2 regions of the Psychrobacillus sp. NPDC058041 genome follow, and region 1 is predicted to be linked to the other one. Evidence: predicted binding sites of a transcription regulator. Region 1 holds the regulator's gene; the other holds the start of a gene.
The links. Region 1 encodes CtsR, which represses protease genes until heat stress. Its sites were predicted from a motif close to ATGGTCAATAAAGGTCAAACA; they were not measured.
Positions count from the first base shown of each region.

Region 1 (4,221 bases):
ATATTGTTGTAAAAATCCTGGTTGCATAAAAACCATACATTCATTCAAAATAGTCACATCTACATCTTCTATAAGCCCTATATCTATTCCTAGACGTACGTCAGACAGACATCTAGCAGCTTCCTCTGTCGTGATGATACGTGCAAATGACAAAGTTCCCAATGATCGATATAACCGATCTTCTAGTGTATTGGCAGAATGATTTAATAGTGCACTTCTTGATTCTTTTTCTTTTTGAATGATTTGTTCCGTAATACTTTGAAGATCCGAAAGAATATCCTCTTCCGTTTTACCTAATGTAGTTTGATTAGATACTTGGTAAACGTTCCCGAGGGCTTCGCTACCCTCACCGTAAATTCCTCTCACAACCATCCCTAATCTGGAGATGATTGTAACGATTCTGTTCATTTGCTTTGTCATTGTTAGAGCTGGTAAGTGCATCATGACAGATGCTCTTAATCCAGTTCCGGTGTTAGTTGGACAACTTGTTAAATAACCAAATTGCTCATCAAACGCATATGGTAATTCTTTATCTAATACTCGATCGATTGTATCCGCTTGCGCGTAGGCTTCTTGAATCTGAAGCCCAGGAAACAAGCATTGGATTCGAATATGGTCTTCCTCATTAACCATCACGCTAACTGACTCATCGTCGGACAGTAAAACCGACCCGGTCATCGGTGAATTGGCAAGCTTAGGGCTAATTAGATGCTTTTCAACTAATACTTGCCGACTTAATTCGGATAAATCTTTTATTTGAATAGAGGAGAAGTTCATTTGTAATTCTTCATCTGCGTCTAAAAGTGTGGCCGAAACTGAATGGTCAATTTTATGCGCTTCATCCTCAGTAAATGCTAGAGGAAATCTGTAGCCATTTAAGTTTCTAGCCAAACGAATTCTTGTAGTCATTACAATATCCGAATGATCTCCACTACCAGCCATCCAGCTAGAAGGAGAATTATCTAAAAAACGTTCAATCGACATGCTTTTCGTCACCTCCAGAAGCAATCCTACTCTCAAGTTCTCTTGCCTCGTCTCTTAACTTGGCAGCTTCCTCGAATCGTTCAGTTTCAATAGCGTCCTTCATTTGCAAACGAATAGCTTCAATCCTTTTTTTCAGTTCTAATTTTTCGCCTAGTGCTCCTGGTGCTTTACCTATATGTGTAATGTTTCCGTTATGCAATCGTTTTAGTACATTCGGTAACTGGTTACGAAAGCTATTGTAGCAGGAGGCACATCCAAATTTTCCTTCATCTAAAAATCGTTGGATAGACCAACCACATTCATCGCAAACTAATTTTGGTCTATCTTGTTTTTGATGTATTGGTTGTTGTTCTGCATGATTAAACCAGTTTGATAGTAGCTGGTGCAGAGATAACGGATCTTGTTTATACTCTACGTAAAACGGGTGGAGACTATTAGCACAATTCTCACAATAATGTCTTTCAAAGTGTTCACCGTTATGCACTTGCGTAACCGTTACTTTAGCTGGTCTTTGCTTACAATTTTCACAAATCACTTTTCAACACCCCGTTTAACTTCACTTTATTTCATACTTTAATGTTAGCAACATGGCACATAATATTCGTGAGCGTAATTCATCTCTTACAGGTAGTGGAATTGCAAGAGTTGTTCTATTAAGCCCAGCTAGAATGAGCTTCGCTTCTCGTTTAGAGATTACCTCTTCGTCAATTAATCTGAACACTATGTCTTCCGTCATTGATTCCGATGCTCCGTTTTCTAGGCTCTGTATTATATGCTCAATCAAATCAGCCTTTGTATGCGCACGAACGCGGAGAATTCGAATATATCCACCACCACCGCGCTTACTTTCCACTAAATAACCGCGATCTTGGGTAAAACGGGTATTTATCACATAGTTGATCTGAGAAGGAACACATTGAAACTTTTCTGCAATTTCACTTCTTTTTATTTCAATTTGCCCCTTACTCTCTTCTTCTATAATAGACTTTAAATAACCTTCAATTATGTCAGATATATTTTTCATCTTCTCACCTCTTCTCGCAAACTGACTTTGACTAACTTTGACTATATTATAGCGAGAAAATTTTAGATGTGCAATTGATATGATTTGTAACGAAAAAAACAAAAAACTACTAACCGAATGGTTAGTAGTTAGCTTGCTTCAATGAGGTCATTTGTATTCCACAAATCTTTTATTTGTATATTAACTGTGTAATAAAGAAGTCTGGTTCTATTTCAATATCATTTCTTCTTTTGAATCCGAAACGTTCGTACAATTGAATAGCAGGAGTATTTTTCGCTCCAGTTGAAACTTCAATGTGCTGACTTGCCTTTTTGATTTCTAATACATGCTTTAATAATATGGATGCAATTCCTTTACGAAAAAAGTTCGGATGTACAACAAGTCTGCAAATATCTATAAGTTCATCAGTGTTCATAAATGATATAAAACCGGTCAATTGCGACTCTTCATAATATCCGATAAAAATTTCCTTTGAGATTATTATGTCATGAATAGAATCTTGAAGCTGAGGAATTCCATTAAATCCGATTAACTCTGCTTCTATTTTATATGCAGGTACCTGAATTTCTAAAATCTCCGCAGCAACTTTTTCATCTTGGTGAAGGAGTTTCTTTATCATCTAATTACTCCTTTAAAAGCAATTATTTTTTCTTCTTATAATTACTTCTTTGTATTTTGGCCACTTGCTTCCATTTGTCTCGTTCTACTTTTCGAGCGACAATATCATTTTTTCTTTCAATATGCGCAAGCTCTTTTAATAGCTTTAAATAGTTTTTATATCGTTCTTCTTTGAGTGAACCTGTTGAAATTGCTTCTCGTATAGCGCATCCTGGCTCTTTTTGATGTTTGCAATCACGGAAGCGGCATTCATCCGCTAGTTCTTCAATATCTTTAAAACTTGCACTTACGCCTTCACTACTTTCCCATAGTTGGAATTCTCTCATTCCAGGTGTATCAATTAATTGGCCACCACTCGGAAGCAATGATAATTCACGGTGTGTCGTTGTATGACGACCTTTACTGTCATCTTCCCGAATATCGTTAACTGCCATTACTTCTTCTCCAGATAATGCATTTATTAAGGATGATTTACCCACACCTGAAGAACCTAATAGCGCTCCTGTTTTACCAGCTGATAACAGTACCGAAAGTTCATCAATTCCTTCTCCCGTTACGCTACTCACCGTAAAAATATCTACACCAAAAGCGACAGACTCCACCTCATTAATATAATAGGCCAAATCATCACAAGTATCTTTTTTTGTAAGCACTACAATCGGTGTTGCACCTGAATCCCATGCAGCTAATAAATACCGTTCTAAACGACGTACATTAAAATCGTGATTAAGAGACATCACAAGAAATACATAATCAACATTGACAGCGATTAACTGTATTTCTGTTGTCTGACCAGCTACTTTTCTTGAAAACTGAGAACTGCGTGGAAGGACTTCTTGAATAATTCCTTTTTCTTCTCCAGGCATTTGCTCCAGTACCACCCAATCTCCTACCGCGGGAAATTCTTCTCGACCATGATCAAACTTGAATTTCCCTGACAGAGAACATAGCCATTCTCCTTCATTTGTTATAACTCGATATAAGTGTTTATGCTCAAGTAAAATGCGACCCGCAATTCCTTTACCGAGCATTTTTTCTTCCCATTTATTATTCCAACCATATTTTTCGATTAAATTCAATTTAACTTCCTCCTAATTTTGGGTAGAATAGCGGCAATGCCTATGTCTACCCAAAGAGGTAAGGCATCGAAGCTAAACAATAAAAAAACCATGACTGCACAAATCAGCAGTCATGGTTTCCCGGTCATTAGTAAAGAAGCATATCAAATAGAAAAGTAAGAAACCTTACTTTTTTAGAGACATATAGAGTGGGACATCATGAACTTACTGATTCGTGGATTTTTATTTACATTAGCCATAATGCCTCACTCCTTTCCTTAAGTTGTTTTCAGAATACTATAAGTATTAACATTATGTCAACAAAAATTTATGCAGTTACATCTCTCTTTATAAAAGACCAGTAACTAATAACTAAAAATACAATGACGTACACTAAAATTACCACGATTGAAAAAGGCATTGTTAACCCAGCTATTATCGGATGGTTATCGCCTATATATTGAGTTAGATTGGTATTTGCAAATAAGATATATTTAGCAAAATCAAACCTAGCCAACATGAACGTAATATTCACAC
Region 1 covers NZ_JBHVRO010000007.1:160,407-164,627, reverse strand. The annotation lists gene mcsB (protein-arginine kinase McsB) at 1-984, opposite strand, end outside; gene ACFVR1_RS12915 (UvrB/UvrC motif-containing protein) at 974-1,519, opposite strand; gene ACFVR1_RS12910 (CtsR family transcriptional regulator) at 1,541-2,008, opposite strand; gene ACFVR1_RS12905 (GNAT family N-acetyltransferase) at 2,178-2,627, opposite strand; gene rsgA (ribosome small subunit-dependent GTPase A) at 2,650-3,657, opposite strand; gene ACFVR1_RS12895 (ABC transporter permease) at 4,013-4,221, opposite strand, start outside.

Region 2 (4,221 bases), on a different contig from region 1:
AACCAACTGCATCAGAACAACACTAAAAAACAGCTCTCGCAATCAAAATGCGGGAGCTGTTTTATATTAGTGTCACTGCAAATACTATATATTTTGTGATTCTGTAAATCATTCTTGCGATTTAAATCCTCTATTTTGCGATTTGAAAGTACTATTTTGCTATTGTTGCGATGACTAGTTGACCATCTTCAATAGTTGCTTTAATCGTACTGCCAGGAAGAATTGTCCCCCCGATTAACTGTTTCGCTACTGCAGTTTCTAAGTTTCTTTGAATAAATCGTTTTAGTGGTCTTGCACCAAATGCAGCATCTGTACCTTCTGCTACAATCCATTTAATAACTTCTTCATCCACTTGCAAATTAATTTCTTGTTCGCGGACACGATCTTGAAGTTGTTTGACATATTTCTCAGCAATTTTTTCAAAATGTTGTGTGGTCAAAGAGTGGAACATAATGATGTCATCTAAACGATTTAATAATTCTGGTTTAAAATGCTCCCTTAAAGAAGCCATTACGAGGCTTTCTTCCTCTTCACTAATAAGCCCAGTAGCATTTCCAAGATATTGTGAGCCAATATTAGAAGTTAATATTACGACAGTGTTTGTAAAATTAACTATTCTACCTTGACTATCTGTTATTCTACCATCGTCCATTAATTGTAATAAAATATTAGCAACATCTGGATGTGCCTTTTCGATTTCATCTAATAGTACTACAGAATAAGGGTTCCTACGTACCGCCTCGGTTAATTGGCCACCTTCTTCATATCCAATATATCCAGGAGGTGCACCAACTAGCCGGGATACACTATGTTTTTCCATATATTCAGACATGTCAATTCGGATAAAATGCTCTTCTGAATCAAATAAATTTGCTGCGAGCGACTTGGCTAGTTCTGTTTTTCCTACACCTGTTGGACCTAAAAACAAGAAAGATCCAATAGGTTTTCTAGGATCTTTAATGCCAGCTCGTGCACGCCATACAGCTTCTGTTACTAATTGCACAGCTTGGTCTTGTCCAACTACTCTTTCACCAAGTGTTTCTTTTAAACGAAGAAGCTTCTCCCGTTCACCTTCCACTAATTTTGTAACTGGAATTCCAGTCCATCTAGAAACGATAGAAGCAATTTCTTCAGCAGTTACTTCTTCCCGTAATAAGCGAGATTCTGTTTCCTCGTTTACTTGCTGTTCATATACTTGAAGTTCTTTTTCTAATGTAGGAATTTTCCCATGACGAAGCTCGGCAGCCTTATTTAAGTCGTACTTGTTTTCTGCGTCTTCTAATTCTCGACGATATCTATCAAGTTCTTCTCTTTTTTGTTGAATAACTTGAATTGATTCTTTTTCCTGTTGCCACTTGTTACGCATTTCACTTGAGGATTGTTCTAATTCTTTCAAGTCTTTACGTATTTGTTCAAGTCTTTTTTTACTTGCAGCGTCTTTTTCCTTCATTAACGCTTGTTCTTCAATTTGAAGCTGCATCATTTTTCTTGTGACTTCATCAAGCTCTTGAGGCATCGAGTCAATCTCTGTTCTAATCATTGCACATGCTTCATCAACTAAATCGATTGCTTTATCCGGTAAAAAACGTTCCGTAATATAACGATTAGATAATTCCGCAGCTGCAACAATTGCTCTGTCATGAATGCGAACTCCATGATGTAATTCAAAGCGTTCTTTTAGTCCACGTAAAATAGAAACCGTGTCTTCTACAGATGGTTCTCTTACAAGTACTTGCTGGAATCTTCTTTCGAGAGCTGGATCTTTTTCGATATACATCCGATATTCATCTAATGTAGTTGCTCCAATACAATGCAATTCTCCACGTGCAAGCATAGGTTTTAACATATTTCCTGCATCCATTGCTCCGTCTGTTTTTCCTGCTCCTACTATTGTATGAATTTCATCTATAAATAAAATAATTTGACCTTCGCTATCTTTCACTTGTTTTAATACAGCTTGTAGTCGTTCTTCAAATTCTCCACGATATTTCGCACCTGCAATTAAAGAACTCATATCAAGTTCAAAGATTTCTTTTTCTTTTAATCCTTCTGGAACATCTTTTCGCACAATTCTTTGAGCTAAACCTTCTACAATTGCTGTTTTCCCAACTCCAGGTTCTCCTATTAACACTGGATTGTTCTTTGTTTTTCTAGATAATATACGAATAACGTCTCTAATTTCTTGATCACGCCCAATGACAGGATCCATTTTTCCATTTTTCACAGCAGTAACTAAATTACGTCCATATGTTTCTAACGGACTTTTTTCGTCTTGTTGCCTCATTTGCATACCAAACATCTCCTTAACTATTACTTCTCGGTTTAATATCTGTCAAACCCAGCTGTAGGCATTGAAATGTGTTTTGGAATACTTACAGCATAAATATTAAAAGTTTGACCTTCTTTGACTAATTCAATTATAATATTTCTTCATATAATTTGTAAAGAAAAGTGATTATAAGAATAGGTTTATTATGCTATTATTGTTTTATGTGGAAAGGTTGTGATTTTATATGAACGAGAATACTCCTTTATTCATGGGGATTTATTCATTATTTGAACAATTTGGTTCCATTAATAAAATAGAAAAAGACCGTCCGATATTTCATGAAGGAGAACGTTCCGATGAAGTATATTATGTTTTAGAAGGTTCTGTAAGAATTACGAAAGATACGGAAAGCGGTAGAATATTCACACTAAAAATTACTAATTCACAAAGTATTCTTGGGGAAACATCTGTTTTTTGTGAAACTCTTTATCATTCTGTATCTGCTCATACTATAGAGCCTACAAAAATTGTATCCCTTTCTCGATCTCAACTAGAAAAGTTTTTAAGCACTTCTCCTGAACTTATGATGGAATGGATGAAATTTATTCAATTAAATCATTTAAAAAACGAGACAAGATTTCGAGATTTACTTTTACATGGAAAAAAGGGAGCTCTTTTTTCAACACTAGTTCGTCTTTCTAATACTTATGGAATTACCCAAGAGGATGGAAGCATCCTTATAGATCACTATTTGACCAATCAAGAATTAGCTAACCTATGTGCAACTAGTAGAGAAGTTGTAAATCGAATGTTAAACGATATTAAAAAGTCTCGTGTCATTGAACTTAATAAAGGACTTATAACAATTAACGATTTAAACTTTTTAAGAAAAGAAATTGAGTGTGATAATTGTCCACTGCATATTTGTCGGATAGATTAGAAATACTTTTTTAATAAAAATTAGGGAAACTCTCACAATAAGAGTTTCCCTAATTTATACGTGATAAATATTTATAGTTAGCAATATCGTGTTATTGCCTTTGTTTTGTTGGTTAAGCGATATTTTTATCGAATACCTAGTGCAATTTTGGCATAACGAGACATATTTTCTCTCGACCATGGTGGATTAAAAACAATATTAACTTCTGTTTCTTTTACTTCAGGCAATTCACCTAGTGCCGTTTTTACTTGGTCTACAATCATTGGTCCCATTGGACACCCAATTGAAGTAAGAGTCATCGTAACAGTTGCAATTCCTTCCTCTGTTAACTCAACATCATATACTAATCCTAAGTTTACAATATCTATCCCTAATTCAGGGTCGATTACATTTTCAAGTGCACTCATCATACTATCTTTCATATCTTGATCCATTTTATAAACCCCCTTACTACTTTTCTTCATCATAACAAAGTACTCTCGTTATGCCAAATTGTTTGCAAGCCATTTAGTTGCAGCTAACATTCCTTTTCGATTAACTGCATGCCCTGCCGATTTTTCTTTCATAAAAACAAGATATTCATTTCCGAATTGTTTTTCAAAAGCCTCAATAAAAAGAGCAGTTGACTCAAAAGGTACTACAGTATCTTTTACTCCATGCCAAAAAAACAATGGTTTATTTGATAGTTTCTCCATATGAATGGAAGCATCGAATGTAGATAAGGTATGGAACATATCGTCTTTTTCCTTTGAATTCAATGGAATTTGAAATCCTTTTTGCTCGATTTGTTCAATTTGTGCTTTCGCTAATTGAACATAACTTGGAGTTCCCATCATAATGCTGGCAGCATTTATCCAAGGATAAACGGTTAAGCAACCAAGTGTCGTGATACCACCCATTGACGTTCCACCAATACCAATTTTTTGGTCATTCAAAAATCCACGTTCCATGAGTTCCTCTTTTATTTTTCCTACTTCCTCAATGGAAGTTAAAACAGTTTCCCAAAAACGAA
Region 2 covers NZ_JBHVRO010000001.1:127,254-131,474, reverse strand. The annotation lists gene ACFVR1_RS00570 (YjzD family protein) at 1-26, shown strand, start outside; gene ACFVR1_RS00565 (ATP-dependent Clp protease ATP-binding subunit) at 152-2,290, opposite strand; gene ACFVR1_RS00560 (Crp/Fnr family transcriptional regulator) at 2,514-3,209, shown strand; gene ACFVR1_RS00555 (metal-sulfur cluster assembly factor) at 3,335-3,643, opposite strand; gene ACFVR1_RS00550 (prolyl oligopeptidase family serine peptidase) at 3,692-4,221, opposite strand, start outside.
Region 2: the regulator CtsR is predicted to act here: its motif matches at 2,392-2,412, upstream of ACFVR1_RS00565 (ATP-dependent Clp protease ATP-binding subunit).